One region of the Ensifer sp. LBL genome, then DNA from elsewhere that is predicted to be linked to it. Evidence: riboswitches for the same ligand, from Rfam matches in the RefSeq annotation. Region 1 holds a riboswitch; each other region holds the start of a gene.

What was found. Region 1 has a riboswitch for thiamine pyrophosphate ahead of thiB (thiamine ABC transporter substrate binding subunit). Riboswitches for the same ligand answer to the same signal wherever they lie in the genome.
Region 2: linked by a shared signal. The riboswitch ahead of thiD (bifunctional hydroxymethylpyrimidine kinase/phosphomethylpyrimidine kinase) and the one ahead of thiB (thiamine ABC transporter substrate binding subunit) in region 1 are both predicted to bind thiamine pyrophosphate.
Region 3: linked by a shared signal. The riboswitch ahead of thiO (glycine oxidase ThiO) and the one ahead of thiB (thiamine ABC transporter substrate binding subunit) in region 1 are both predicted to bind thiamine pyrophosphate.
Region 4: linked by a shared signal. The riboswitch ahead of thiC (phosphomethylpyrimidine synthase ThiC) and the one ahead of thiB (thiamine ABC transporter substrate binding subunit) in region 1 are both predicted to bind thiamine pyrophosphate.

Annotation. Positions count from the first base shown of each region.
Region 1 covers NZ_JBNDJY010000006.1:196,497-203,810, reverse strand. The annotation lists gene OKW20_RS24020 (multidrug effflux MFS transporter) at 1-674, opposite strand, end outside; gene OKW20_RS24015 (MarR family winged helix-turn-helix transcriptional regulator) at 671-1,174, opposite strand; gene OKW20_RS24010 (ABC-F family ATP-binding cassette domain-containing protein) at 1,334-3,160, opposite strand; gene OKW20_RS24005 (thiamine diphosphokinase) at 3,164-3,814, opposite strand; gene OKW20_RS24000 (GNAT family N-acetyltransferase) at 3,899-4,384, opposite strand; TPP riboswitch at 4,518-4,636, shown strand; gene thiB (thiamine ABC transporter substrate binding subunit) at 4,688-5,716, shown strand; gene thiP (thiamine/thiamine pyrophosphate ABC transporter permease ThiP) at 5,724-7,314, shown strand, end outside.
Region 2 covers NZ_JBNDJY010000010.1:94,074-101,387, reverse strand. The annotation lists gene OKW20_RS29975 (ABC transporter ATP-binding protein) at 1-385, opposite strand, end outside; gene OKW20_RS29970 (ABC transporter permease) at 382-1,188, opposite strand; gene OKW20_RS29965 (glycosyltransferase family 2 protein) at 1,196-2,803, opposite strand; TPP riboswitch at 4,228-4,331, shown strand; gene thiD (bifunctional hydroxymethylpyrimidine kinase/phosphomethylpyrimidine kinase) at 4,449-5,324, shown strand; gene OKW20_RS29955 (glycosyltransferase family 4 protein) at 5,348-6,649, opposite strand; gene OKW20_RS29950 (hypothetical protein) at 6,646-7,314, opposite strand, start outside.
Region 3 covers NZ_JBNDJY010000002.1:353,641-360,954, reverse strand. The annotation lists gene OKW20_RS08935 (amidohydrolase family protein) at 1-318, shown strand, start outside; gene OKW20_RS08930 (thiamine phosphate synthase) at 353-958, opposite strand; gene OKW20_RS08925 (thiazole synthase) at 955-1,728, opposite strand; gene thiS (sulfur carrier protein ThiS) at 1,732-1,929, opposite strand; gene thiO (glycine oxidase ThiO) at 1,926-2,897, opposite strand; TPP riboswitch at 3,061-3,180, opposite strand; gene bioB (biotin synthase BioB) at 3,604-4,620, shown strand; gene OKW20_RS08905 (8-amino-7-oxononanoate synthase) at 4,617-5,762, shown strand; gene bioD (dethiobiotin synthase) at 5,759-6,397, shown strand; gene OKW20_RS08895 (adenosylmethionine--8-amino-7-oxononanoate transaminase) at 6,394-7,314, shown strand, end outside.
Region 4 covers NZ_JBNDJY010000002.1:219,760-227,073, forward strand. The annotation lists gene OKW20_RS08310 (ATP-binding protein) at 1-237, shown strand, start outside; gene OKW20_RS08315 (sigma-54-dependent transcriptional regulator) at 241-1,605, shown strand; TPP riboswitch at 1,703-1,831, shown strand; gene thiC (phosphomethylpyrimidine synthase ThiC) at 1,922-3,745, shown strand; gene OKW20_RS08325 (hypothetical protein) at 4,117-4,626, shown strand; gene OKW20_RS08330 (Zn-dependent hydrolase) at 4,849-6,099, opposite strand; gene OKW20_RS08335 (M20 aminoacylase family protein) at 6,129-7,304, opposite strand; gene OKW20_RS08340 (diaminopropionate ammonia-lyase) at 7,308-7,314, opposite strand, start outside.

The DNA.
Region 1 (7,314 bases):
CCGACGGCGCCGGCGATGACGAGGGTGGAGGAAATGAAGCGGCTGTCGGAAAGAAGCGAGCGATAGGCGTCAAGGATCGGCTTCAGATGCCCCTTGCTCGGATCGGGTGTCGCGGTCTCGGCCATGAAGAACTGCACGGTGAGGCAGGCCATGGCCGCAAAGCCGACCATCAGGAAGAAGATCGACTGCCAGCCGAAGAGCCCGAGCGCCAGACCGCCGAGCGTCGGCGAAAAGGCCGGCCCCAGCGCCAGCATCATGCCGATCATGTTCATGATGCGGGCGGCTTCGACCCCGGTGAACTGGTCGCGCACGATCGCGCGCGCCACGGTCATCCCGACGGAGGCGCCGATGCCCTGCACCAGGCGGCCGGCCAAAAGCACCGCGACGGAAGGCGCAAAGGCCGCCATCAGGCTGCCGACGAGGTAGATGGCCATGAAAATCAGCGTCGCGCGCCGGCGTCCGATCACGTCGGAAAGCGTGCCGGAGACAAGCTGGGCGAAGGCGAAACCCGCAAAATAGAGCGACAGCGTCATCTTGATCGCCGCTTCGCTTGAGGAGAAGGCACGCACCAGTTCCGGCATCGCCGGCGTGTAGAGCGCCATGGAAACGGGGCCGAGCGCCACCAGGAAGGCGCCGATGATGCTTGTGCGCCGCTCGCTCATGCGACGCGTCATTGCGCGGCTCCGACCCGAACCTCGGCCTTCTCCGCTGTATCCTTGCCCGCAAGGCACGGATCGAGCTGACGCAGATTGTCACGCAGGATGCGTAGGTTGGAACAGAGAAGCGCGCGCGCTTCCGCATCCAGCCCCTCGGTATAGGCATCCATCATTTCGCGAAGCCCGGTCATCAGCTCGTTGAGCAGCGGACCCGCCTTTTCGGTGATGATGACATTCTTGGCGCGACGATCCGCCGGATCGGGAACACGGGCGACGAGCCCGTTCGTCTCCAGCCGGTCGAGATAGGCCGACAGCGTCATCGGCTCGATGCCCATGCGCGTTGCGATTTCGGCCTGTTTGATGCCCTCGGTAAGCGCCGCCTGGATCAGCGTGCGCGCCTCGCCGGGCGTGATGCCCAGGTCCATGGCATTGACCTTACGGTCGAAGGCCCCGCGCAAGAGGCGCGAGACATCGGTCAGAAGCATTCCAATGGTTTCGGATTCTAGCTTGAAGGGCATCATGATCGTTCACAGGTGATATAATAAGTTTTACTTATCATAGCATCTGATAACGTTCAACGCGGCAAGCCATCTTTCCCTTACCAGTTTAACGGTAAAACCCGCAAGGATTCAACGTATTACCTTCGCATTCACGCATGAAGCCGTCGTGGTTGCGCGTCAGCCCTCGAGCTCCTCGCGCAGCATCTCGAGCTCCAGCCATTCCTCTTCCATGCGAGCGAGGTCGGCACGCAGCTTTTCCAGTTCCTGTGCCAGTTTCGCAAAAGCATTTGGATCTTTTGTGAAGAGGTTGGGATCCGCCATCTTTTCTTCGCGCTTGGCAGCCTCGGCCTCCGCCTTGGCGATCTCCTTCGGCAGGTTTTCGAGCGCGAACTTCTGCTTGTAGGAAAGCTTGCCCTTGGCAGCCTTCGGCGCTTCGGCCGTGGGTGCGGCTGCATCGGCCTTGGCCTTCTCCGCCTTCTCGGCCTTGCGCTTCTCCTCGATCGCGCCCTTGCGCTGCGCCATCATGTCGGAATAGCCGCCGGCATACTCGATCCAGCGCCCATCCGGCGCCTCCGGATTGGCTGGTGCGATCGTCGAGGTGACGGTGCGGTCGAGGAAGTCGCGGTCGTGGCTGACGAGGATCACCGTTCCGGCAAAGCCGGCAACGATCTCCTGCAGCAGGTCGAGCGTCTCGATGTCGAGATCGTTGGTCGGCTCGTCGAGGATCAGAAGGTTCGTCGCCCGCGCGAGAATGCGCGCCAGCATCAGCCTTGCGCGCTCGCCGCCCGAAAGCTCACGGATCGGGGTGCGCGCCTGCTCCGGCTGGAACAAGAAGTCCTTCATGTAGCCGGTAACGTGGCGCTGCTCGCCATTGACCAGCAGGTTGTCGCCGCGCCCGTCCGTCAGGTAGTGCGCCAGCGTATCGTCGAGATTGAGGTCTTCGCGCTTCTGGTCGAGCGTCGCGATTTCCAGATTTGTGCCGAGCTTGACCGTGCCCGTGTCCGGCTCGATCTGTCCGGTCAGTATCTTCAGGAGCGTCGTCTTGCCGGCACCGTTCGGGCCGACGAGACCGATGCGGTCGCCGCGGTGCACGCGGATCGAGAACGGCGCGACGATTGTGCGCTCGCCATAGGCCTTGGTGATCTTCTCGGCCTCGATCACCAGCTTGCCGGATTCCTTGGCGTCGGCGGCAGTCGCCTGCACGGTGCCCTGCGGCCCCTTGTGGCCGCGATAGGTCGCCCGCATGGTCTGCAGCTCGCCGAGGCGGCGCATGTTGCGCTTGCGCCGCGCGGTCACGCCGTAGCGCAGCCAATGTTCCTCGCGCTCAATCGCCTTGCCGAGCTTGTGCTGCTCCAGCTCCTCGGCCTCCAGCACCTCGTCGCGCCAGGCCTCGAAATGGGCAAAGCCACGGTCGAGGCGACGGGACTGACCACGGTCGAGCCAGACGGTGGCGGTCGAGACCTTTTCCAGGAAGCGCCGGTCGTGCGAGATCAGCACCAGCGCCGAGCGGCTGCGGATCAGTTCGTCTTCCAGCCATTCGATCGTCGGCAGATCGAGATGGTTGGTCGGCTCGTCGAGCAAAAGGATGTCCGGCTCCGGCGCCATGACGCGGGCAAGTGCTGCGCGACGCGCTTCGCCGCCGGAAAGGCGCTTGGGATCCTCTTCGCCGGTCAGCCCCAGATGCTGCAGCAGATAGGCGACGCGATAGGGATCGTCGCTCGGGCCGAGGCCCGCCTCGGCATAGGCCTGCACCGTGTCGTAACCGTCGAAATCCGGCGCCTGGTGCAGATAGCGGATGGTTGCCGAGGGATGGCGGAACACTTCGCCCGACTGCGCCTCTGCAAGGCCCGCGGCGATCTTCATCAGCGTCGATTTGCCCGAGCCGTTGCGGCCGACCAGGCAGATCTTGTCGCCCGGCTCCACTTGAAAATTGGCGCCGGCAAGCAGCGGCGTGCCGCCAAAGGTGAGGAAGATATCGTCGAGTTTCAGAATGGGAGGCGCCAAGGCTCAGGCTCCGGAAAGGTCATAGGGGCGGGCAAGCACGAGGGCACGGCCGCTCTTGAGAGTGAAGCGAAGGTGACCCTCCGCAACGTTGGAAACGGTTCGGGACGAGCCGAACGGCAGGGTGAAATCGTCGAGCGGATAACGCGCATTGACGATCGAAAGACCGGTCAGCTCGGTCAACCCGAGGACCGAGAAGAGGCAGCCCTTGGGCAGGTCGACTTCGAGCGAGCCGGCCAGCAGCGGATAGGCCTCTTCCTCGCCCGACGTCATCAACACCGAAAGCCCACGCTCGGCAAGGGCGACGGCATGAAGCAGATGCATGAACGCATGATCACTGCGGGTGCCGCCGAGCGCGCCGGCGAAGATCAGGCGATCGGCCCCGCGCGACAGCGCCGCCTCGACCGCGATCTCACCGTCCGTCGCGGCCTTTGCCGCCGGATAGGGCTCGCGCGGAACCGAGGCGTAGTCCGCAAGAAGGGCTTCCTCGGTCGAGTCGAAATCACCGACCCAGACATCGGGCACGATGCCGAGCAGCCGCGCATGGCGCATGCCGCCATCAGCCGCGATGAAGCGACTTGCGGCCAGCTGGTGAGCCAGCCGGTCGGTCAGCGAAAGGGCGCCGCCAAGCAGAATGGTGAAGGTCGATCGAGCCATGGCAAAGCCCATAGCGCAAAGGACCGCCGAAGGAAAACGAAGAAAACCGTCGGGCGACCGGTTCTTAAGATTTTGGTCAGACCGTCAATGCCCCTCGGGCACCGGATCGGGGAACAGCATGCCGGCATAAACGCCGGGGGTCGAATCCGGAATCTCGACGGCCCCGGCCACCCGCTCGTAGAACTTCGCCGGCCCGACACCGCCGATAATCGCGTAGCCGTAGCCGGCCTCGCGCATGGCCGTCAGGCTTGCAAGCAGCAGCGCCTCGCCGATCCCCTGTCCGCGCATGCCTTCGTCGACACCGGTCGGACCGAAGAAGCCGAGCGCCGTCACGTCGTGGCAGGAAAAGCCGACGATCTTTTCCTCATGGACTGCGACATGCATACGCGTCGGGGTCGAGGAAAAGGCGGCTTCCGCCTCGCCAGCCCATCCGGCGCCAAAGGTCTTTTCGATCCAGGACACGACAAGGCGGCGCTCCGGCGCCATGGCGCGGCGAATGCTGATGTCAGGACCAAGCTTCGACTGAGGCTCAGCCGGCAGGGCATAAAGTCGAACGAGCATATCGGGCATGACATTTCCTCCTCGCTGCCGTTGTGTAGCGCAGTTGGCGGCTTACGCAAACACGCGCCGTCGTGCCGGCCAGCCGCCCTTGCTTCCCCGCAAACATCGCTTGCCTTGGGGCCTTGGCAGCGGTAAATCTCTTGCCGCTCTAACGGGGTGCCTCCCGACCGCACAGCGGCCGGAGGCTGAGAGGCGTCAAAACGCCAACCCGCGGAACCTGATCCGGCTCATACCGGCGGAGGGATTAGACGCGATCGGATCGATACGCCCTTTTCCCATGCAACAACGAACTTTGGGAGAGAGGTCCTCGCCATGTCCAATTCATCGCAGCTCACATTCTTTAGCCGGCTAGCCCTTGCGGCCACCGCAAGCCTCGTTTTTTCCGGCGTCGCGATCGCCGCCGACAAGACGCTGACGGTCTATACCTATGAGAGTTTCATCACCGAATGGGGACCGGGCGCCAAGGTTGCAGAAGCCTTCGAGAAGACCTGCGAGTGCAAGGTCAACTATGTCGGCGTCGCCGACGGCGTCGAGCTGCTCACCCGCCTGAAGCTCGAAGGCGAGGCTTCCAAGGCCGACATCGTGCTCGGCCTCGACACCAACCTGGTTGCGGAAGCCAAGGAAACGGGCTTCTTCGCGCCGCACGGCATCGAGGCAACCGGCGTCACCGTGCCCGGGAACTTCTCCGACGACACCTTCCTGCCCTATGACTACGGCCACTTTGCCGTCGTCTACGACACCGAGACGCTGAAGACGCCACCGAAGAGCCTGAAGGAACTGGTCGAAGGCGACCCGTCGCAGAAGATCGTCGTCGAGGACCCGCGCACCTCGACGCCGGGCCTCGGCCTCCTGCTCTGGGTCAAGGCCGTCTATGGCGACGAGGCGGGTGCTGCCTGGGCGAAGCTGAAGGACCGCGTCCTGACCGTCACTCCCGGCTGGTCGGAAGCCTATGGCCTCTTCACCAAGGGCGAGGCGCCGATGGTGCTCTCCTACACCACGTCGCCGGCCTACCACATGGTCGCGGAAAACACCGAGCGCTATCAGGCGGCTGCCTTCTCCGAAGGCCACTACATCCAGATCGAAGTCGCCGGCATGACCAAGAACGCCAAGGAGCCGGAACTGGCAAAGCAGTTCCTCGCCTTCATGACCGGTCCGGACTTCCAGTCGATCATCCCGACGACCAACTGGATGATGCCGGTCGCAGCCACCAAGGAGCCTCTGCCGGACGCCTTCAACAAGCTGGTCAAGCCGGATAACACCTTCCTCCTGCCCTCGGAGGAAGTCGCCAAGAACCGCAAGGCCTGGATCGACGAATGGCTCGCCGCCATGAGCAAGAACTGAGGCCGGATTGTTCGCACTGCGCGAAAATCGCATGACAGTGGTCGCCGGGGCAGCCTGCCTCGGCGCCTTCGTCCTTTTCGTCGGCCTCGCGATCGTCGCCTTGCTGAGCCAGACGGGCGGCGCGAGCGACGATGCGCTGTTCGACGCCTACATCTGGCGCGTCACCCGCTTCACCCTGCTGCAGGCGACACTCTCGACGCTGCTGTCGGTGCTCTTTGCCATCCCCGTCGCCCGGGCGCTGGCGCGACGGCCGCAGTTTCCCGGCCGCATCTGGCTCTTGCGCCTGATGGCGCTGCCGCTCGGACTGCCAGTTCTCGTCGGCGCACTCGGGCTGATCGAGATCTGGGGGCGCCAGGGCTTCCTCAATTCCGGCCTGCGCTGGCTCGGCCTCGCGCAGCCCGTGAGCATTTACGGCCTGTTCGGCATCCTGCTCGCCCACGTCTTCTTCAACATGCCGCTTGCGGCGCGCCTGTTCCTGGCCGGGCTCGAGCGCATCCCCGCCGAATACTGGCGCAGCGCCGCCAATCTCGGCATGCCGTCGCGCGCGCTCTTCCGCTTCATCGAATGGCCCGTCCTGCGCGGCCTGCTTCCGGGTGCCGCCGGCCTTGTCTTCATGCTCTGCGCCACCAGCTTCACCCTCGTGTTGACGCTCGGCGGCGGGCCTGCGGCCAGCACAATCGAAGTGGCAATCTACCAGGCGCTGCGCTTCGATTTCGATCCGCCCCGCGCGATCGCGCTATCGGCCCTGCAGATCGCCATGACCGGCCTGCTGCTGTTCCTGGTTCGTTATCTGGCGACCGAGCCGGAAGAGGGCATGACCGGTGGCCGCACCGTGCGCCGCTTCGATGGCGCATCCAGGATCGCGCACCTGAGCGATGCCGCCTGGATCGCCCTTGCCTTTCTGTTTCTCGGCGCACCGCTGGTCGCCGTCCTCATCTCCGGCCTCGAAGCCGATCTGCTGAAGCTCGCGCGCGACCCGGCGGTGCACCGGGCGCTACTGACCAGCGCGGCAATCGCGCTCGCCTCGGCCCTCGCCTCCGTCACCATGGCGGCCGTGATGATCCGTGCAGCCGCGACCGTCACCGCGCCGCGTCACGCGACGTCGCTCGCCCGCGGTTTCGCCGGCGCCATCGGCGCCAGCACCTCGCTGATCCTGCTGGTGCCGCCCGTGGTACTTGGCGCCGGCTGGTTCCTTCTGCTGCGTCCCTTCGGCGATGTCGCGCGTTTTGCGCCCGTTATCGTCGTGGCGATCAATGCGCTGATGGCGCTTCCCTTCATCCATCGCATCCTCGCGCCGGCAATGGCGACCCATGCGGCGCGGTCGGAACGGCTGACGGCAAGCCTTGGCATCCGTGGTTTTAATCGCCTGCGATGGATCGACTTTCCAGCGCTGCGCAAGCCGCTGCTGATGGCACTTTCCTTCGCCATGGCGCTGTCGCTCGGCGACCTCGGCGCCGTCGCCCTCTTCGGCAGCCAGGACATGGTGACGCTGCCCTGGCTGCTCTACAGCCGCATGGGCAGCTACCGCACCGCCGACGCTGCCGGTCTCGCCCTTTTCCTCGGGCTTCTGTGCCTGATCTTCACCATCCTCGGCACGG
Region 2 (7,314 bases), on a different contig from region 1:
GCGCCATCCCAGAGGAGTACGTGCTATAGGGTTCGTCGATATATGCACCAATTTCGGCAAAGTCTTCGACAAAGTCCGTTGCCGCCTTTGGGTCATGACCGTAAATCCTTGCGACGAAACCAATGTTTTCTCGCCCTGTCATTGCGGGATGTAGGCCCCCTGAGAAGCCGAGTGGCCACGAGATCCGTGCTGAACGCGTTATTCGACCGGAGTTAGGTAGCTCTGTTCCCGCAAGCATTCGCATGGTCGTGGACTTCCCGGCCCCGTTGATTCCTAATATTCCATACGATGTTCCGGATCGGAACGTCAGATTCACATGGTCCAGAATGACTTTCGCGCTACCGCGAATCCGGTAGTATTTGAAGACGTCGTCCAGCTGAATCATGGCGCTAACAACTTGCCTCTCAGGAAACGCTCTCCAAGTAAGCCTAAGAAGAAAGATACGGTCGCGACGGACAGGAGGTACGTTCGAGACAATGCATCGTCACCATAACCTTCATAGTAAGCTGACCTTAGCCATTCGACGCAGTGAAACAGGGGATTGAACCACATCAACTCTCGAGCGTCGGCCGTAAGGGCGGAAGGGACGGCAAAAACTCCCGCGGTCATATAAAGGATGATCATAATCATAACAAACGTGATGTTCCACATCCGAAATATTGAGGCAAGGACCACGTTGAGGAAGCCGAAGGAAAGCGATAGGTATATCGTAGCGAGTAGGCCCGACGCCAGGGTGACCTTATCAATTGGGGTCACATCCACAGATATCAGTGTGAGTGCTGCGTATGCTAAGATCACGACCACAAAAGCGGTCAAGAACTCAATCACAGCCCTCGAAACGATAACATCAAATGGCCGTACCACTGGAAAGAGGAATAGCGGACGGTTAACGTCTAGTGCCATCCCCATCATTCTAGCTGGATAAAGGCAAACTATATAAGGTAGTACCCCTGTCGATACAAACACGGCGGGATCGCCCCCAATCGGTGCGACTTTGTTCACGAATGCCATAATGGTCACAAGCACGGTTAGGTGTACAAACGGCCAAGCGATTGCGAGCAAGTAGCCAATATGAGAGCGCCCGAAGCGCGTTCTCATATCTCGTAGTATCAGTGCGCCGATAACGTTCATCCGCGATTGAATGCTGGTTGAAGGCATTGTACGAGCACCCAGCTGCTTTGCATGCATTTGCATCTCAGTATTTTCGGCTGGTGCGTGGTGGAAATGCAAGCGAGTAATCTTCGTACGCCAGCGTCAAGTTGTTTGAGTACCATGGGTCGTTAACGAGCCTTTCGCCCCATCGCTTGTGCATGTAGTTAACCTCCTTACGAAACCTCTGCACCTTCTCCGGCGTATTGTCTTTACCCCTGGTGAGGCTTTCATGGTGAACGAGCGTCGAAAATGGCGTGAAAACATTGCGGTAGCCAGCCTCGATGGCTCTAAGGCAAAGGTCAACGTCGTTAAATGCTACTGCTAAATTAGCCTCGTCGAGGCCGCCCACTTCTTCAAAAACTTTCTTTGTCATTACCATGCACGCGCCGGTGACGGCGGATACGTTCCGATGCAGGCGTAAGTTTGAGAAATACCCTGGGTGATTGCTTTTGTAGTATTTATATGGATGCCCCGCGACTCCGCCGATGCCTGTAACGACTCCAGCGTGTTGGATTCTGCCCTCCGGGTACAGGAGTTTAGGTCCAACGCAACCGACGCCGTCTTGCAACGCGATTGATACGAGTTCCTCAAGCCAGTCCGGAGATAGGACTTCAATGTCATTGTTGAGCAAGCATAATACGTCACCGGCCGCGATTTTAGCTGCATCATTGTTCAGTTTTGAGTAATTGAAGTCGCCCGGTTGGTTGAGTACGGTTGCCGCGCCATTACCTGACAAATAGTTCAAGTATGAAATTGCTTCTGTCGATGTGGATCCGTTGTCAACCAATATAATCTCATACCTATCGTACGTCGTATTGTGGAGGATTGAGTTTATACATTTCTTTAGAACGTCAATATTATCTCGTGTTGGGATAATTATGCTTACTAGAGGTCGGTGCGTCGGCAACCTGTGCCGCGTTCGATAATATGGGACATCGTCAAGCACCACCACCTGCGCATCCAAATTTAATCGCGAGATGTGAGCTTGAAGCGCGCGTTGGCCAGCAACAACCGCGTAGGCCTTGTTTTGGATGGAGTGGGCCGTTGAGCCGTTGGTTGCGCGCCAATGGTAAAGCACAAACGGAATGTGTATAATGTCGCGATCGGCTATACTTTCAACGATACGCAGATTCAGATCGTAATCCTGACTGCCGTCGAACTCCTTTCGCCACTTACCTACCCGGTAGATGTTGGCTGCTCTGTGTACGGTAAAGTGGTTTAAATAGTTCTGTGCCCTCAGCAGTTCGAGCGAGAAGTCTGGCTTAAAGTACGGCTGAAAGCGATTACCGCGTTCGCCGATCTTGTCTTCGTCCGTATATATCACTTGGACGCTCGGGTGCGCGCGTATGGTGCGGGACACTACGGCGAGTGCACTTTGGTGCAAGACATCGTCCTGATCCAGTAACCCAATCCATTCTCCAGTCGCGAGATCAAATGCCGTATTTGTTGCCTCGCTAATGTTTCCATTCTCGGACCGGAATGCGGTTTTTATGCGAGCGTCCGCCGACGCTAGCTCGGAAATCGCCTCTCGTACGCTGTGCGAACTGGAGCAGTCATCAACAATGCAGAGTTCCCAATTTCCATACGTTTGCTTGCGTACGCTGACAATTGCCGCCCTCAATTCCTTGAGGTCAGGGTTGAAGACGGGCATAAGTATCGAAAATAAAGGCGCATTTGAGGGGTGTTCAATTGAAGCTAAGTCCGGCTCTGTATCATACAATTTAAGCCAGTTTGAATATCGACCTCTTCGCCTTCGCAAGGCCCTGAAAAACAACTCTTTGTAAACACTGCAGTACTCGAGAAATTTCGTTAGGCAATTGCGATACATCTGAGCCATCATACATCTTACTTAGTTCTCCAGTGCGACGCTGGCGATCCCACCGGTTCGATTGCCATTGGGGTAGCGTGAAACGCGACCGGCTTCGGGGAGTTAGCGCTGTATAGCCTGGGTCACCGTTCCATTCAATGTCAGCTTGAGTTGAAGCAGAGCGACCCATCTGTAATGGCGCCATTGGGAGCGTCGTGAGTGAGTGGCGCAACGAAGTGCCGCGGCGTGCCATCTCGCTGCCGCACCAGCTTCCCGCTGGCTGTGTAGGAGGGCTGAGGCTCGAGGAGCTCAGTTGTAGCGGAACAGTAGTGTCCTGAACCCTCCTTGATTTGCTCATTGTAGCCGGTTTCGAGGCGCGCCTCGGAAAACCGGGGCGCGCTGTCACCGATACTCCGTCCGATGGCCGGGAGAGGGATTTCTGATCAAGATCCTGGAATGCCGGTGTCGTCGATCGCCGAGCAAGCTGGCATCGACCGTAAGACTGTTCGCAGATATACAAAGCGTGGCCAGGAGGCTCGCTCCTATGACCCACAGTGAGACCCGGTGGCTACGCAGCGGTGTAAGATTTCCTGATCGACGGGCAGCTAACGGCCAGACAACGATTTGAAGTCCGGTTTGATGCTCCGTCCAGGCACAGGTCGATTTCGCTGCGATCCATGTCCTTTCACGGGCGAGCCGATACCGCCGGGGACCGACTAGCTGCTCTCTATGGCGCTAAGAATAGCCACGTATCTGGGCACGTTTTGTTGTGCCCAGAACCTGCCGCTGTGCTTTGATACTAGCTGGTCGCTTTTGAAGCGATCGTCGGCACACCGAGGGGATACTCGACGATTGGATGAAGACGGCACTGATTCGCGAACGTCGGGAGTAAGATATCGTCTACAAAGCTCGTTCGCTCCAAAGCCCCGATCACGCCGCGAGCCTACTCGCCACGATGGAAGCCCGGAGGACGATCACCAAAAAATGTCACACATTGATGCCGCCTACGTCGGCATCTAGGGAGTGCGCTCCGCATTTAGAGTACGCCTTTACGCAAAGACGCGATCAGGGACGCACTCCCAGCTTTCGAGGAAACTTGAGCGGCGTTGATAGCTCTCCCATATTTCCTCTCGGAAAGGCGCCGACGGACTGAAGCGTGAACCGATCGCGCTGATTTTTATGCCGAGTGTCGCCCGGCCCCGGTCGCGGTTGGATATCGCGCCCCGAACCCAAGCAATTGACACCCCCGCCCATGCTCCCCTAGCATCCCTCTTGCCGAGGGGCGCGCAGTGACTGCGCTGAGATGGCGGTGAGCCAGACCCTTGAACCTGATCCGGATCATACCGGCGTAGGAACGGCGAGGGCCCTTCTGCTCACCAGCCGTCTTTGCGCTTGTCGACCGGATCTCCGTCCATTTCCGGGAGGTCGCTTTGCTCGTGTCTGTCCTTGACTCAAACCGAAAAGGCTCAGGCCTCAAGCAGGTGGGGCTATGACCGCGATCGCCGTCACCATCGCAGGCTCGGATTCCGGCGGCGGCGCCGGCATCCAGGCGGATCTGAAGACGTTCTCTGCGCTCGGCGTTTATGGCGCAAGCGTGATCACTGCGGTCACGGCGCAGAATACCCGTGGGGTTTCTGCGGTTGAAGATATCTCCCCGACTGTCGTTGCGGCCCAGGTCGACGCGGTGTTTTCGGATCTCGCCGTTGGAGCGGTGAAAATAGGCATGGTCTCGCGGCGCGAGACGATCGCGGTGATCGCGGCTGGTCTGAAGCGCTACGACCGGCTGGCTGTCATCGACCCGGTGATGGTGGCAACCTCCGGCGATCATTTGATGCAGCCGGACGCGATCGCGACGCTCAAGGAGGAGTTGCTGCCGCTGGCGCTCATTCTGACACCGAACCTGCCCGAGGCGGCGCTGTTGACCGGAGGCCCAATCGCCGAAACCGAAGCGGAGGTCGCGCGTCAGGCAGAGATGCTTCTGAAGCTCGGTGCGCGTTCGGTGCTGATGAAGGGCGGACATGCCAAGGGCAAGGACGCGATCGATATTTTCTATAGCGGGGAGGATGTCCTCAACCTGTCGCGGCCGCGGATCGAAACCAGGAATGATCATGGCACCGGGTGCACACTCTCGGCAGCAATCGCCGCGGGGCTTGCCAAGGGTATGCCGATTGACGATGCGGTTGTGGCAGCCAAAGCCTATTTGCATGACGCGCTGGTGGCGGCCGATGGCCTGACCATCGGCCAGGGGCATGGGCCGGTGCATCACTTTCATCATTGGTGGGGCAACGACAAAGAGTCGGGCGCCGAGGCTTCGAACGTAGCCGAAGCCCAGGGCGCTCTTGGTCGTGCTTGGCGATCTGGCTGAGCAGTGTGGGCTCCGGGCCTATCTCAGGCGACTGCGGCACTCGGCGCAGCCGGTTGCTCGCCCTTGAGCATTTTGCGGTAGAGCGCGACATGCTCCCGCGCGCAATCGACATGGCTCGTCGGTCGCCGCAGCGTTGCCCGCAGATTGTCCCACGCCCGCGGCGCGCCCAACACGTCGATCAGGCGGTCGGCCAGATCCTGGGCGCTGCCGGCGCGGAAGTGATAGCCGTCCAGCCGGTCGCGAACCTTCTCGGCCATGCCGCCGATGTCGGAGCAAATGATCGGCCGGCCGTGATGAAGCGCTTCCTGGATGACGACGGGCGAATTTTCCCACCAGACGGAGGGCATCACCACCCAGTCGACCGAGCGCATCAGTCGCGGCATGTCCTGGTTCTGGTAGGCGCCGTAGAAGCGGACGCGGCGACCGGCGTCCTCGATCAGTTTCGCCACTTTCTCCTGATAGTCCTTCGGCTGACGCTCGAGGTTGCCGCCGAAGATCATCAGCGAGGAATCATCGCCCCAGATGTCGTCGGGCACCCGTGATACGGCGTCGATCAACACGTGAACGCCCTTGAACGGCGTCATCTGTCCGAAATAGGCGAAGCGATTGCGCCGGGCCGTCGGCGACGGCAGTTCACGGGCCGGCGCCTTGTCGCCCATGACGATGCCGTTCTCGATGACGAAGATCTTTGCGGCTTCGAGCCCCCACTCGACATAGCGATTGGCGAGAAAGGCACTCGGCGCGATAAAGGCATCGGCGAGATTGAGCATGCCGCGCACGAACTGTTCGCGGCGAACGAAGCGCGACACCGGGATTTCGGGGAAGCACGTGTGACAACTGATCGGTGAGGCGCCGTTGCAAAGCTGGCCCGAAAGGCGTTTCACCATTTGCCCGTGATTGTGGCAGATCGGCAGATACTCGTGGAACGTCACGACGATGCGCGCATTGGGCAGGGCATCACGAACGGCGTAGAGCGCTTCCAGGCCGAAGCCGAGGATATGATGGAAGTGAACGACATCAGGCTTGATGTCGCCGACGAAGCGCAAGAGGTCGCGGCGGATCGCTTCCGTATCGCCGTTCGACAGGAAGAAGTGGTCGAAGTCTTCGGCGTGGTAGAGCACTTCGTCCATGGCGAGACGCAGGCTCATCAGCGCGGAGGCGCCATGGCGCGGAACCGGATTGCCGACGCGGGCGAGGTAGATCGATTCCACACCCGACAGGCCATTCAGCGCCTTGTGAAGACCATGCGAAGCGATTTCCGCACCTCCGAGCGAGTGGGTCGGGTGGCCATGGGAAACCACAAGTACGCGGAGTTTTTCGCTCATGCGTCAGTCTCCTCAAAGAATGTTTGGGCGGTTTCGGAGGCGGGCATCCATCGGGCGCGGAAGAGCGTCCGGTCGACACGCTCCACGAACCGGGCGGTGGCGGCAGAGCCCGCTGCGGGCACCTCGTCCGATCCGACCATCTGCAGGGAAGGAAGCCAGTAGGCTTCGTAGCCCTTTCCGCTGAGGCGAAGGGCGAGATCGAGGCCCTTCAGCGCTGCGCCGAGATAGGTCGGCGACAGTCCTGCGTCCTCCATCAGCGCTTCGCGCGGCAGGATGCAGCAATCGAGCGATGCGGATGCAACCTTCGTCAGCTTCAGACGATTGACGGCGCCGACGGGATAGCCGGCGTATCGGCTCGATTGCAGGTGGTCGGGACGATCGAGCGACGTGCTGCCGGCCCAGCGGATCGAGTGATCCTCGTAGGCAAGGGTCGGCGAGATGATGCTTCCCGTCTTTGCTTCGTAGGCGGCAACGAGTGCCCGGTACCACCCGGCATTGGCTGGCGTCAGCGACGCGGAAAGCAGAACGACCGCGTCGCCGTTCACGCTTTCGGCGGCCGCTTGCGCCAGGTCGCATGCATCGCCGGCTCCCTCGACGGAGACGAGCCGCAGCGGCAAGCGATAGAATTCCACGAGTTGACGGATGTGGACTGCGTGCCGTCGGAA
Region 3 (7,314 bases), on a different contig from region 1:
CCCGGGCTGCACGAAAAGATCCGCGTGCTGCTCGACAAATGGCTCAAGGACTACGATCCCGGTGCGCGCCACCTGATGTTCGGCACCGACTGGTCGATGATGGCGCTGGAGAAGGACTACAACGCCTATGTCCCGCGGATCGCCCAGCAGCTGAAAGAGGCCAATGTCAGCGAGGAGGACCAGCAGAACATCTTCTGGAAGAACGCCTCCCGTTACCTCGGCCTCGACCGGCCGGGGCCGACCCGCCAGCGGCTCGCCACCTATTGCCGCAAGCGCGGCCTGGATGCCTCCTGGCTGTCGCAGCTGGAGATCGCCTGACCGCGGAGACCGACGCCCGCGGTCCGGCACGTGGCTATCGCCACGGTGCGGTTCTGGCGATCCATTCGCGGGTCCGGCCTTCCGGATCGGCGTTGCGGGTGATGTCCGTCACGACGGCGGCGATGTCGGCGCCGTGCTCGAAGACGCCGGCAATCCGCTCGACGTTGAGACCCCCGATAGCGACCAGCGGCAGGGAGCCGAGGCGCTTCCGCCAGGCGGCAAGACGCGGTAGTCCCTGCGGCGCCCACTTCATCGCCTTGAGGATGGTCGGGTAGACCGGCCCGAGTGCGATGTAGTCCGGGTCGGCCGCCAGCGCCGTCTCCAGTTCCGCCTCGTCATGGGTGCTGAGGCCGAGCTTCAGGCCGGCGGCGCGGATAGCGGCAAGGTCGGCCTCCGCCAGGTCCTCCTGACCGAGATGGACGAAATCGCAGCCTTCGGCGATCGCCAGCTGCCAGTAGTCGTTGACGATGAGCTGGCAGCCCTGCTCGTCGCAAACAGCCTTGGCCGCGCGGATCTCGCGGCGGATCTCCGCTTCCGGACGATCCTTGACGCGCAGCTGTACCAGCTTCACGCCGAGCGGCACCAGCCGCTCGATCCAGGCCGCGCTGTCGACGATAAGGTAGAAGGGGTCGAGTTTCACGCAAACACCGCCTTTCCGATGACGGGGGTGGAAGGGACGGCAAAATCGCGCGGTTCGAGCATGCCCGCCTCGAAGGCCTGCCGCCCGGCATCGATCGCGCCCGCAAATGCCGAGGCCATCAGCGCGGGCCTGGCGGCGCCGGCGACGGCCGTGTTGAGCAGGACGGCGTCGAAGCCGAGTTCCATCACCGTCGTTGCGTGCGAGGGCCGGCCGATGCCGGCATCGACGATCAGCGGCACATCGGGAAAGTTCGCCCGCATTGCCCGGAGCGCCTGGATGTTCTGCGGCCCCATGGCGCTGCCGATCGGCGCGCACCAGGGCATCAGCACCTTGCAGCCGGCTTCGACGAGCCGCTCGGCAACCACCAGATCATCCGTGGTGTAGGGAAAGACCTCGAACCCTTCGGCCGAGAGGATGCGCGCCGCCTCGACCAGCCCGAAGACATCGGGCTGCAGCGTGTCGTGGTGGCCGATCACTTCGAGCTTCAGCCAATTGGTGCCGAAAACCTCGCGTGCCATCTTGGCCGTCAGCACCGCCTCGGACACCGAATGGCAGCCGGCGGTGTTCGGCAGCATGTGCACCCCGAGCGCCCGGATCAGTTCGAAGAACGCGCCGCCCTGGCGGCCCCCGGCAGTTTCGCGCCGAAGCGAAACCGTGACGATTTCGGTGCCCGAGGATCGCACCGCATCTTCGAGCACGGCGGGGGAGGGATAGCGGGCGGTGCCGAGAAGCAGTCTCGAGCGCAGGTCCTGTCCATAAAGCGTCAGCATGTCTCAGCCTCCTTTCATCGGCGAGAGAATTTCGATGCGGTCCCGGTCGCAAAGCGCGTGACCCGAACGGTCGGCTCGGTGCACCAGTTCGCCGTTGACGGCGGTGGCGAGCCAGTCGCCCTCGAAATCGAGCACGGTCAGAAGCTCGGCGAGGGTGGCGACGGCGAGGTCGTGATCCTCGCCATTGACGGTCAGTCTCATGCGGCATCTCCCTTCAGGTCCCGCGCAAGGGCAAGGTCGGCTGCTTCCGCCGCCACGGCCGGCGAAAGCAGGAAGCCGTGGCGGTAAAGTCCGTTGATCGTGATGGTCTGCCCGGCGCGCAGGGCGCGCGGCAGGTTGTTGGCGAAGGCGGGGCGGACGCCGGCGCCGGTTTCGACGAGGCGCGCTTCGCCGAAGGCCGGATGCAGCGCATAGGCGGCGTTCAGCAGTTCCATGAGGGAACGGGCGGTGATCGGTCCGCCGTCATCCGTCTCGATCATCGTCGCCCCGCACATGAAGAGGCCGCCGCCGCGCGGCACGATGTAGAGCGGGATGCGCGGATGAACGAGCCTGACGGGCCGCGACAGCTCCACGTCGCTTGTCTCAAGGTAGAGCATTTCGCCGCGCACGCCGCGCAGGCCGGGCGTGTCGCCGATGCGTGCCGCACCGGTGCAGTCGGCGACGAGATCGTGGTGTCCGTTGTCGCTCGCCTCGGCGACGAAGGCGATGCCGCGATCGACAAGCTTCTGCCGCAGCCGGGCGAGCGCCCGGCGCGGGTCGAGATGCGCCTCGCCCGGAAAGAACAAGGCCTCGCGGAAGCGCCCGGAAAGTGCCGGTTCCAGCCGTTCGATCGCCGCGGTGTCGAGCCATTCGAACCCGGAGGTGCGCGAGGCGAAGCGCCTGAGTTCGCCGGCGTCCCGTGGCGGGGCGACGACCAGCGTGCCGTTGCGGGAAACTTCGCCTGGCAGGACGTCGTCCCACCAGTCGATGGCGCCGATGCCCTTCGTCAGCACCGCCTCTTCGGCGCTTTCGCGCTCGCACCAGGGCGCCAGCATGCCGCCGGCAAACCAGGAGGCCGCGCCGGCAAAGCCTGGCTCTTGCTCGACGACCGTCACCGCGACACCGCGGGCGCTGAGTTCATGGGCCAGACAGAGCCCTGCGACGCCGGCACCTTTGACGAGGACCCGCATCGCTCAGCGCTCCCGTGTGGCGCGAACGGGCCGTCGTAGGCAACGAAGCTGGATGGTGTTGGCGGTGTGCATGCCGAGGCTCCAAAGGTGGAGACCCAGTTCACGAGCGGGGGAGGGGAAGGACGCCCTGCCGATTGATCCGTCACGTGAGCGCGACGTTTGCGGCAGCGAATCTGCACCGTCCCTACGCCAGTATGAACTGGATCAGGTTCAACGGGTCACTGCACCGCGCAACCGCATAGCAGAATCTCAGCCCCTTGGCGGGACACCCCTGGTGAATGCTCCAAGCTGACCGCTCGGGGCCGTTTTTGTCAAGAGCCAGCATTCGTGCTGACCGTGATCTGACTGACGAAAAAATTATCTATAATTTTGCGGCGAGAAAGCGCAGGCGTCGGTGGCGCGATGGAAGGAAGGGGGCGGGCCGACCGGAGTGAAGCTTGGAATACCGGAAAAGTCCGGACTCGTAGTGGTTTTGTTGGCGGCGTGCGCGAGACTTCGGCGCTGACGCGCGAGTGATTGATTGTCGGCTCTCGACCGGTGCCGACGGCGTCCGGATCCTCATGCGATCCCAAAATACAACCAGAAGAGTATGTCATGTAAACATTTCTTCCCTTGGGTGCTTGTCAATTTTCGTGTCCGACAAAATTATAGATAATATTGGATTCTATCTATTTTGCGATCGTGAAGACCTGGAGGACGAGCTGAAATGCTGGACGAAAACCGACCGACTGGTGCTGATTTTATCCCGGGCGACACCGCCCAATCCCGCTGGACCCAGGCGGAAGCGGAGAAAATCTATAATCTGCCGTTCAACGATCTGCTCTACCGCGCCCACACGGTCCACCGTGCGCAGTTCGATCCCACCGCCATTCAGATGAGCCGGCTGCTCTCGATCAAGACCGGCGGCTGCGCCGAGGATTGCGGCTACTGCAGCCAGTCTGCCCACTACCCGACCGGGCTCAAGGCATCGAAGCTGATGGAGGTCGAGCGTGTGCTTGCCGAGGCGCGAAAGGCGCGCGACAGCGGCGCGACCCGCTATTGCATGGGGGCCGCGTGGCGCAGCCCGAAGGACCGCGACATGGATGCCATCGTCGCCATGGTCGAGGGTGTACGCGCGCTCGGCATGGAAACCTGCATGACGCTTGGCATGCTGACGCCGGCCCAGTCTGCGCGGCTTGCCGAGGCTGGGCTCGATTACTACAACCACAATGTCGATACGTCCGAACGCTTCTATAGCGAGATCATCACCACTCGCAGCTTTGCCGACCGGCTGGAGACGCTGGCCAATGTCCGCGACGCCGGCATCAAGGTCTGCGCCGGCGGCATCCTCGGCATGGGCGAGACGGCCGACGACCGGATCTCGATGCTGGTGACCCTCGCCAACCTGGCCGAGCCGCCCGAGAGCGTGCCGATCAACATGCTGATCCCGATCCCGGGCTCGAAGCTGGCCGATGCAGCACCCGTCGATCCGATCGATTTCGTCCGCACCATCGCGCTTGCCCGCATCCTGATGCCGCAATCGCATGTCCGGCTTTCGGCCGGACGCACCGACATGAGCGACGAGACGCAGGCGCTCTGTTTCTTCGCCGGCGCCAATTCTATTTTCGTCGGCGAAACTCTGCTGACCGCCGACAATCCCGGCGAGGACCACGATGCAGCGCTCTTCCGGCGGCTGGGGCTGAAGCCGATGGCTCCGCCGGCAAGGCAGGACGCGGCGGAATGACCGCGGGTCTTTTTGCGCGCCATGAGAAGACGCTGGAGAGCCTCGAACACAGGGGCCGCCGGCGCGCTCTTGCCCCCGCCGGCGGAGTGGATTTCACCTCGAACGACTATCTGGCGCTCGCCGCCTCGCCGCGGCTGAAGGCGGCGATAACGGCCGCCATCGCGCGCGGCGTGCCTGTCGGCTCCGGCGGCTCACGGCTGTTGCGCGGCAATCACGAAGAACACCAGGCGCTGGAGACGGAAGCGGCCGCCTTCTTCGGCGCCGAACGGATGCTCTTTTTCGGCAGCGGCTATGCCGCCAATGCTGCCTTGTTTTCGACGCTGCCGCAGCGGGACGATCTCATCGTCCATGATGCCCTGATCCATGCGAGCGCTCATGAAGGCATCGCGGCAAGCAAGGCCGATGCGGTGGCAGCAGTGCACAACGATGTCGGCGCCTTTGCCGATGCCATCGAAAAATGGCGCCGGGCCGGCGGAGCGGGGCGCCCGTGGATTGCCGTCGAAAGCCTCTATTCGATGGATGGCGATCGCGCGCCGCTCGCCGACCTCTTAGCGCTTGCCGCGCAGCATGACGGCTTTCTCGTCATCGACGAGGCGCACGCGACCGGCGTCTTCGGACGGGAAGGTCGCGGTCTGGCGGCGGAGTTGGAAGGCCGGGAGAACGTCGTCGTGCTGCACACCTGCGGCAAGGCGCTCGGTGTTTCCGGCGCGGTGGTCGGGGCGAGCGCCGTCCTTTGCGACTATCTCGTCAACCGCGCCCGCAACTTCATCTACTCCACCGCACCTTCGCCGCTCGTTGCGGCCGCGGTGCGCGAAGCGCTCGCAGCCCTCGTCGACGAGCCGGAACGCCGCGCCGCATTCGAGGGCCTCAGATCCTTCGCCAACCGGGCGCTCGTCGAGACGCTCGGCATCGAAGGCAGCGGCTCGCAAATCCTGCCCATCCCGATCGGCGACAACGGCCGAGCGCTCCGCATCGCCGCCCGCATGCGCGCCGAGGGTTACGATATCAGGGCAATCCGCCCGCCGACGGTGCCGGAAGGCACCGCGCGTCTTCGGATCGCCATCACGCTCAACGTCGACCAGTCTGCAATCGCGCAGATGCTACAGCAGTTGAAAATCGCGATCGCCAAGGAGCGGCCATGAAAACCCGTATCGTGGTCACCGGTACCGACACCGGTATCGGCAAGACCATCTTTTCCGCGGCGCTTACCGATGCGCTCGACGGCTGCTACTGGAAGCCTGTGCAGTCGGGCCTCGACGAAGAAACTGACAGCGAAACCGTCGCCCGGCTTGGCCGGTTGTCGGCCGACCGCGTCCTGCCTGAAGCCTACAGGCTCGCAACACCGGCCTCGCCGCACCTCTCGGCACGGATCGACGGCGTCACCATCGCTCCGGACCATCTGTCCCCGCCCGCGGTGGACCGATCGCTGGTGATCGAGGGCGCAGGCGGGCTTCTGGTGCCGCTGACGGAGCGCATGGTCCTTGCGGATGTCTTTGCGCGCTGGCAGATCCCGGTGGTTCTCTGCGCCCGCACTGGGCTCGGCACGATCAACCACACCCTGTTGTCGCTCGAAGCGCTGCGCTGCCGCGCCATTCCCATCCTCGGCGTCGCCTTCATCGGCGACGCGCAGGAGGACAGCGAAGCGGTCATATCCGAACTTGGCGCCGTGCGGCGTCTCGGCCGGCTGCCGCGGCTCGACGCGCTGACGCCCGACCCCCTGCGCCGCGCCTTCGCTGAAAATTTCAACATCGCCGATTTCCTGGAGGTGTCGGTATGAGAAACACCGCCGTCTGGTATCCCTTCACCCAGCATGCGCTGGAACCGGCGATGCGCCGCATCGTCGGCACCGAGGGCGCCTGTCTCGTCGACGAGGACGGCGCGTCGATCCTCGACGCGATTTCGTCCTGGTGGGTCATCACCCACGGCCACCGTCACCCCACCATCATGGAGGCGATCCGCAGGGCTACGGAAACCTTCGACCAGATCATCTTCGCCGAATATACCCACGCGCCGGCCGAGGAACTCGCGCGCGGGCTGATCGAGATCGCACCGCCCGGGCTCGCCCATGTGTTTTATTCCGACAGTGGTTCGACCGCGGTCGAGGTCGCGCTGAAAATGGCGCTCGGTTTCTTCCACAACAACGGCCGGCCGCGAAACCGCATTTGCGTGCTGGAGCACGGTTATCACGGCGACACGATCGGCACCATGTCGGCGGGCGAAAGAGGCGTTTTCAATGCCGCCTACGCGCCGCTGCTCTTCGCTGTCGATCGCCTGCCCTTTCCGGAGCCGGGCCGGGAGCAGGCGACACTCGACGCCTTCGAGCGGGCTTGCGCCTCCGGCGAGGTCGCCGCCCTGTTGGTTGAGCCTCTGCTGCTTGGCGCCGGCGGCATGAAGACTTACCCCGCCTCCGTGCTGTCCGAGCTGAAACGCATCGCCGAACGGCATGGCAGCCTGCTGATCGCCGACGAGGTGATGACCGGTTGGGGGCGGACGGGCAGCCTGTTTGCCTGCGAGCAGGCCGGTATCACGCCCGATATTCTCTGTACCTCGAAGGGGCTGACCGGCGGCGCGCTTCCCCTGGCCGCGACGCTTTGCAGTTCGGAGATCTTTACGGCGCATCTTTCGGCCGACCGGCGCAAGACCTTCTTCCATTCGAGTTCCTACACGGCCAACCCGATTGCTTGTGCCGCGGCA
Region 4 (7,314 bases), on a different contig from region 1:
GTGCGCTGCGAGGACAGCACCTCCGGGACGGTTTCGCTCGTCGTTGCCGACAACGGCCCGGGCATTGCCCCGCATATCCGCGAGGATCTGTTCACGCCGTTCAACACCTCGAAGGACGAGGGCCTCGGCCTCGGCCTTGCCATCTCCAAGGAGATCGTCGCCGATTATGGCGGCGATATCACCGTCGACACCAGCGACAAGGGCACCGTCTTCACGGTTCGCCTGAAGAGGGCCTGAGCGATGCAGCCGACCGTCTATCTCGTCGACGACGATACCCATCTGCGCAAGGCGATGACGCAGACGCTGGAACTCGCCGGCCTCACCGTCATCCCGTTTGCCAGCGCCGCCGAAGCGTTGAAGACGCTCGATGCCAATTTCGACGGCATCGTCGTCAGCGATATCCGCATGCCGGGCATCGACGGCCTCGCCTTCTTCCGCCGTATCGAAGCCTTCGACGCAGACCTGCCGGTGATCCTGGTGACCGGTCATGGGGATATCCCGATGGCGGTGCAGGCGCTTCAGGACGGCGTCTACGACTTCATCCCAAAACCCTTTGCCGCCGATCGGCTGGTGCAAAGCGTGCACCGGGCGCTCGAAAAACGCCGGCTCGTGATGGAAAACCGCGCGCTGAAGCGGGCCGCAGAGACGGCCGGCGACAGCCTGCCGCTGATCGGCCAGACGCCAGCCATGGAGCACCTGCGCCAGACCATCCGGCACATCGCCGATACCGATGTCGACGTGCTCGTCGCCGGCGAGACCGGCAGCGGCAAGGAGGTGGTGGCGACGCTGCTTCACAATTGGAGCCGCCGCCGTAACGGCAACTTCGTGGCGCTGAATTGCGGCGCGCTCCCCGAAACGGTCATCGAAAGCGAACTCTTCGGCCATGAACCGGGCGCCTTCACCGGCGCCTTGAAGAAGCGTATCGGACGGATCGAGCATGCGAGCGGCGGAACGCTGTTCCTCGACGAGATCGAGGCGATGCCGCCGGCAACGCAGGTGAAGATGCTGCGCGTTCTGGAAGCGCGTGAGATCACGCCGCTTGGCACCAACCAGGTTCGTCCGGTCGATATCCGCGTCATCGCGGCCGCCAAGATCGATCTTGGCAATCCGGCGGAGCGTGGCGATTTTCGCGAGGACCTCTACTTCCGATTGAACGTCGTGACGCTGTCGATCCCGCCGCTGCGCGAACGCCGTGACGATATCCCGCTACTCTTCTCGCACTTCCTGACCCGGGCGGCCGAGCGCTTCAAGCGCGACGTGCCGATGATCTCTCCGGCCGTACAACGGCATCTGATGACGCATGCCTGGCCGGGCAATGTGCGTGAACTCTCGCATTTTGCCGAGCGGGTGGCGCTTGGTGTGGAAGGTCCGCTGGGCCAAACGGTTGCGCCGGTCGAACAACCCGGATTTGCGCTGCCGGAACGGCTTGAACGCTACGAGGCGGAGATCCTGAAGGAGGTGCTGCGCGCCCAGCGCGGCGACGTCAAGGCGACGATCGAGGCGCTCGGCATCCCGCGCAAGACCTTCTACGACAAGCTCCAGCGCCACGGCATCAACCGCGCCGACTATGCCGAGCGGACAGCACCGGAAAAGGCCGGCCGCTAGCGCCAAATTCGAATCCGAAAACACACGCACTAGGTGCATCTTTGTCGACAGGCGAATTCACGCTTGACGACCCGGGCCGTTCGATGGCTATGATCTAGGCATTCACCAGGGGGGTCCCGCAAGGGGCTGAGATTCTGCTGGATGGCCGGCTTGCCGGCTATAGCGCAGTGACCCGTTGAACCTGATCCAGTTCATACTGGCGTAGGGACGGTGCAGATATCGAAGCCAGGATTCCGTGCGGTGAGCACCTGGCGGAGCGTCTTTCATCTTTCCGGCATCAGAACTGGGTCTCCAATCGCAAACTTGGAGCCTCGTCATGAATATTGCCACCAAACCCGCAGCCCTCACGGTCACGCAAGGCCCGCTTCCGGCCTCCCGAAAGATCCACAAGCCGGGCGTTCTTCATCCGGATATTCGCGTGCCGATGCGCGAGATTGCTCTGCACCCGACCTCGGGCGAGCAACCGGTCACGGTCTATGACTCCTCCGGCGCCTATACCGCCGACGGTGCCGAGATCCGCATCGAGGACGGCCTGCCGCGGCTGCGCCGCAACTGGATCGTCGACCGCGGCGATGTCGAGACCTATGAGGGACGGACGGTTCGTCCCGAAGACAACGGCTTCGTGAGCGGCGACCGCCTGACGCCAACCTTCCCGTTCCAGCATGCGCCGCTGAAGGCCACGGGTGGCCGGGCAGTGACGCAGCTTGCCTATGCCCGCGCCGGCATCATCACGCCGGAGATGGAGTTCGTGGCGATCCGCGAGAACCTCGGCCGCGACGCGGCGCGCGCGAAGGCCCGCGACGGCGAAAGTTTCGGCGCCCACGTTCCCGATCACGTGACGCCCGAATTCGTGCGCCAGGAAATCGCCAGCGGCCGCGCTATCCTGCCCGCCAACATCAACCATCCGGAATCCGAACCGATGATCATCGGCCGGAACTTCCTGGTGAAGATCAACGCCAATATCGGCAACTCCGCCGTCACCTCGTCGATGGCCGAGGAAGTCGAGAAGATGGTCTGGGCGACGCGCTGGGGTGCCGACACGGTCATGGACCTTTCGACCGGCCGCAACATTCACAACATCCGCGAATGGATCATCCGCAACTCGCCGGTTCCGATCGGCACCGTGCCGCTCTACCAGGCGCTGGAAAAGGTCAACGGCATTGCCGAGGACCTCACCTGGGAAGTCTATCGCGACACCCTGATCGAGCAGGCCGAACAGGGCGTCGACTATTTCACCATCCATGCCGGCGTCCGCCTGCACTACATCCCGCTTACCGTCGATCGCGTCACCGGCATCGTCTCGCGTGGCGGCTCGATCATGGCCAAGTGGTGTCTGCATCATCACCGCGAGAGCTTCCTCTACGAACATTTCGAGGAAATCTGCGACATCTGCCGCGCCTATGACGTCTCCTTCTCGCTCGGCGACGGCCTGCGCCCGGGCTCGATCGCCGACGCCAATGACGCGGCACAATTCGCCGAACTCGAAACGCTCGGCGAACTCACCAAGATCGCCTGGGCCAAGGATTGTCAGGTGATGATCGAGGGCCCCGGCCACGTGCCAATGCACAAGATCAAGGAGAACATGGACAAGCAGCTCGCCGTCTGCGGCGAGGCGCCGTTCTACACGCTCGGACCGCTGACGACGGACATCGCACCCGGCTACGACCACATCACCTCGGGTATCGGTGCTGCGATGATCGGCTGGTTCGGCACAGCCATGCTCTGCTATGTCACGCCGAAGGAGCATCTCGGCCTGCCTGACCGCAACGACGTCAAGGTCGGCGTCATCACCTACAAGATCGCCGCCCACGCAGCCGACCTCGCCAAGGGGCATCCGGCAGCCCAGGTGCGCGACGACGCGCTGTCGCGCGCCCGCTTCGAGTTCCGCTGGGAGGACCAGTTCAACCTCTCGCTCGACCCGGAAACAGCCCGCAATTTCCACGACGAGACCCTGCCGAAGGAGGCGCACAAGGTCGCGCATTTCTGCTCCATGTGCGGCCCGAAATTCTGCTCGATGCGGATCTCGCACGACATCCGTGCCGAGGCGCAGAAGGAAGGGCTGGAGGCGATGGCCGCAAAATACCGCGAGGGCGGCGACCTCTACATGCCGGTGGAAGAGGCGGCTGGCGCGGCCGAGTAGGCGGCAAAGCCCATTGAAGGGGCCGGTCACGGCCCCTTCAATTCGCTCAGGATCTCCCGGTGTTCGCCAACGGTCTCCTCCTCCTTCTTCATGTTCGGGTTTGACCAGAGTGGGAGGCGCGCTACCGACCCGCCCAATCGGCGAACGCGCCCCCCTGTCGAACCCGCGATCATCGGCGTGTTGCGGCCACCGCCATGGGCCCGCACCTTGCGCGGCACCCGAATAGCTTGTCCCCGCGTCGATTGAACGGTATGCAAGGCACTCGCAAAAGTCGCTGTCGCCGAAATTCATTCGCGACGCGCTGCAGTCCTATGACGCGCAGAAGGTGTTGCAGAACGACGCAACAACGCCGTTCGCACAAGGAGAAAGACTTGAGGACACGCCTGCTGAGACTGACGGCCCTGTCCATCGGGGTCCTTGCATTCGCAGGCGACCTGCCGCGCGATGGGAGCTTTACCGCGGGCCTTTCCTGGATTTCCGCCGCCCATGCGGACGACGCCAATACCGGCGGCGGGAATGGTGAAGGTGCTCCGGGCGGCGGCGACCAAGGCGGCGAAAACGTCGGGAGCGGCGGCACCGAGGGTGGCGGTGACGGGAGTGGCGGCAACTGGGGCTCCGGCGACGGTAGCGGCGCAGGCCCTGAGCCCGGCCTTGAGCCCGGCGGTACCGGCGCAGGCGGCGGAGGTGCTGCCGTCATCGATCGCAACAGCCACAGCGAGCCCCACTCATCGATGCGCGACTCGCGGGATTACGGACCTGGCGGCAGCACTTGGCACGGCGGCAGCAGCTTCCTGAACCTGTTCCGCCAGACGCCGGAACGGCGCGGCGAAGGGAGCCAGCCTCAATCGTCTGCCCGGCAGAAGACAGTTCACACGAATTGAGAGCCTTGAAGGGAGGTCAACTTCGTTGCAACGAAGGCGGGCCTGCGCTCCTTCTCGAAACCGGACTTCGGATGTGCGTGCAGGAACGGTTTCTGACGCGCGAGAACAGATCAGCGGGGTCAGAATATTACGTTCGAGATACGTCTATCCCGATTGCGACCTGCCCGAGTAAGGCGGCGGAGCCATGGATACAGAGCCTCGTCATTCTCGTCGTGAATCTTCCTAACTTCCTTTCCAGCCGCTGCAAGCAATCCGCTCGACCACATCGAGCAGCACGTTGGCGCCGGCCACCAGATCATCCGGGTCGGTGTGCTCGCGCGGATTGTGGCTGATGCCGTCGCGGCTCGGGACGAAGATCATCGCCGTCGGGGCGATGCGGGCGAGCATCTGCGCATCGTGGCCGGCACCCGAAGTCATGCGCCGGCTTTTGAGGCCTCGTGTGCGTGCCGACGCCTCGATGGCCGCGACGATGGCCGGATCGAAGACCACCGGCTGGAAGCGCGCCAGGCGCTCGACCGAGATCTCGACGCCCTCCTCCTCTGCGACGCGGGCAAGAAAGTCCGCGAGCACCGTTTCCAATGCCTGCAGCCGTTCCTCGTCCGGGTCGCGCAGATCGGCGGTGAAGACCGCGCGCGACGGGATGACGTTGATCGCATCGGGCTCGAAACGCATCGTGCCGATGGTCGCGACGCTCGGCGCGTTCGAGCGTGCGATATGTTCACGCAGAAACAGGCCAACGCGGGCGGCGGCAAGACCGGCATCGCTGCGCATAGCCATCGGCGTCGTGCCGGCGTGGTTGGCGACGCCATCGATGGTGATGCGCTGCCAGGAGATGCCCTGCAGGTTCTCGACCGCACCAATCGCAAAGCCCTCGCGCTGCAGCACCGGCCCCTGCTCGATATGGAGCTCGACATAGGCGTGGGGCTTGAGGAACCCCGGCTCGACGTTGCCGGCATAGCCAATCCGCTCGAGTTCCTCGCCCAGCGACGAGCCATCCGTGCCGATGGTCGCGAGCGCTGCGCCCAGCGGCAGGCCGCCGACATAGACGAGCGAGCCGAGCATGTCGGGCGCAAATCGCACGCCCTCCTCATTGGTAAAGGCGGCAACGACGACCGGTCGGGTCGGCGTCACGCCACGTTCCCGCAACGTCTCGATCACTTCGAGCGCGGCAAGCACGCCGTAGCAGCCGTCATAGATGCCGGCATTGATGACCGTATCGATGTGCGAGCCGAGCAAAACAGGCGCTTCGCCGCCGTTCGCGTCGTCGCGCCAGATGCCGAAGATGTTGCCGATACGGTCGACGGCAACGTCGAGCCCGGCCGCCTCGATCCAGGCGACGAGGCGATCGCGACCGGCCTTGTCGTTGTCGGAGCCGGCGAGCCGGGTCAATCGCCCCTCCGCGTCGCAGCCGATGTCGCCGAGTTCACGGATGCGGCCAATCAGACGCGCGGAGTCGATGGAAGGAAATGGCATCTCTGTCCTGCTTTCATGCGGATTTCGGTTCATGGCCGGCTTTCGGTGGGCGCCAGTCTCTGCCGAACAATCTCGGCGTGATAACGCGCGCCGAAGATCAGGGCGTCGTCGTTGAAGTCGTAACGCGGATTGTGCAGCGGCGCCGACGCCTCGCCATTGCCGATGAAGACGAAACAACCCGGCACGTGCTCGAGGAAGCGCGCGAAATCCTCCGAGCCGGTCATCGGCTCGGCGGCCGTCGCGACATTCGCAGCACCGAACACCGTTTCCGCTGCGGCAAAGGCGTGGCCGGTCAGGGCCGCATCGTTGATCAACGGAACGAACTCGCGGGTGTAGTTGACCTCGACCGCGCAGCCATAGGCATCCGCCGTCCCCTGGGCGATCACTCGCATCTCCGCCTCGATCTTGGCGCTGACCTGCGGGCGGAAGCTGCGGGCATCGCCGAGGATGCGGGCGAGACCGGGTAGCGCGTTGCGCGTGCCGTCGGTCAAAAGCTCGGTGACAGAGACAACGCCGATATCCGTCGGCGACAGGCGGCGCGAGACGATCGTCTGCAGATTGACGACGGTGGCGCAGGCGGCAACCAGCGTCTCATTGCCTGAGTGCGGCCGCGCCGCGTGCCCGCCGACGCCCTTCAGCACGATCTCGAAATTGTCCTCCGCCGACATGATCGCGCCGACCCGGGTCTCGAAACGGCCGACGGGCAACCCCGGCATGTTGTGCAGGCCGTAGATTTCGTCGAAGGGAAAGCGCTCCATCAGCCCGTCGTCGAGCATCGCGAGAGCGCCCTTGCCCCACTCCTCGGCCGGCTGGAAAATGAAACAGGCAGTGCCGTCGAAGCCGCCATCCTCGGCGAGCATCTTGGCGGCGCCGAGCAGCATGGCCGTGTGACCGTCATGGCCACAGGCGTGCATGGTGCCGGGCTTCGTCGAGCGGTAGGGCAGCTCTCCCTGCTCCGGTATCCTGAGCGCATCCATGTCGGCCCGAAGCGCGATCGCGCGGTTGCCGCTGCCCCGTTTCAAGCGGCCGACGACACCGGTGCCTCCGACCCCCTCCACCACCTCGTCGAGCCCGAACTCCCGGAGCTTGGCCGCGACGAAGGATGAGGTACGCTGTTCCTCGAAGCCGAATTCCGGGTGCGCATGCAGGTCGCGCCGCCAGGCAGTCATGTCCTTCACAAGCCGGTCGAAATCCATTTCCGCCATGGCTCACCCT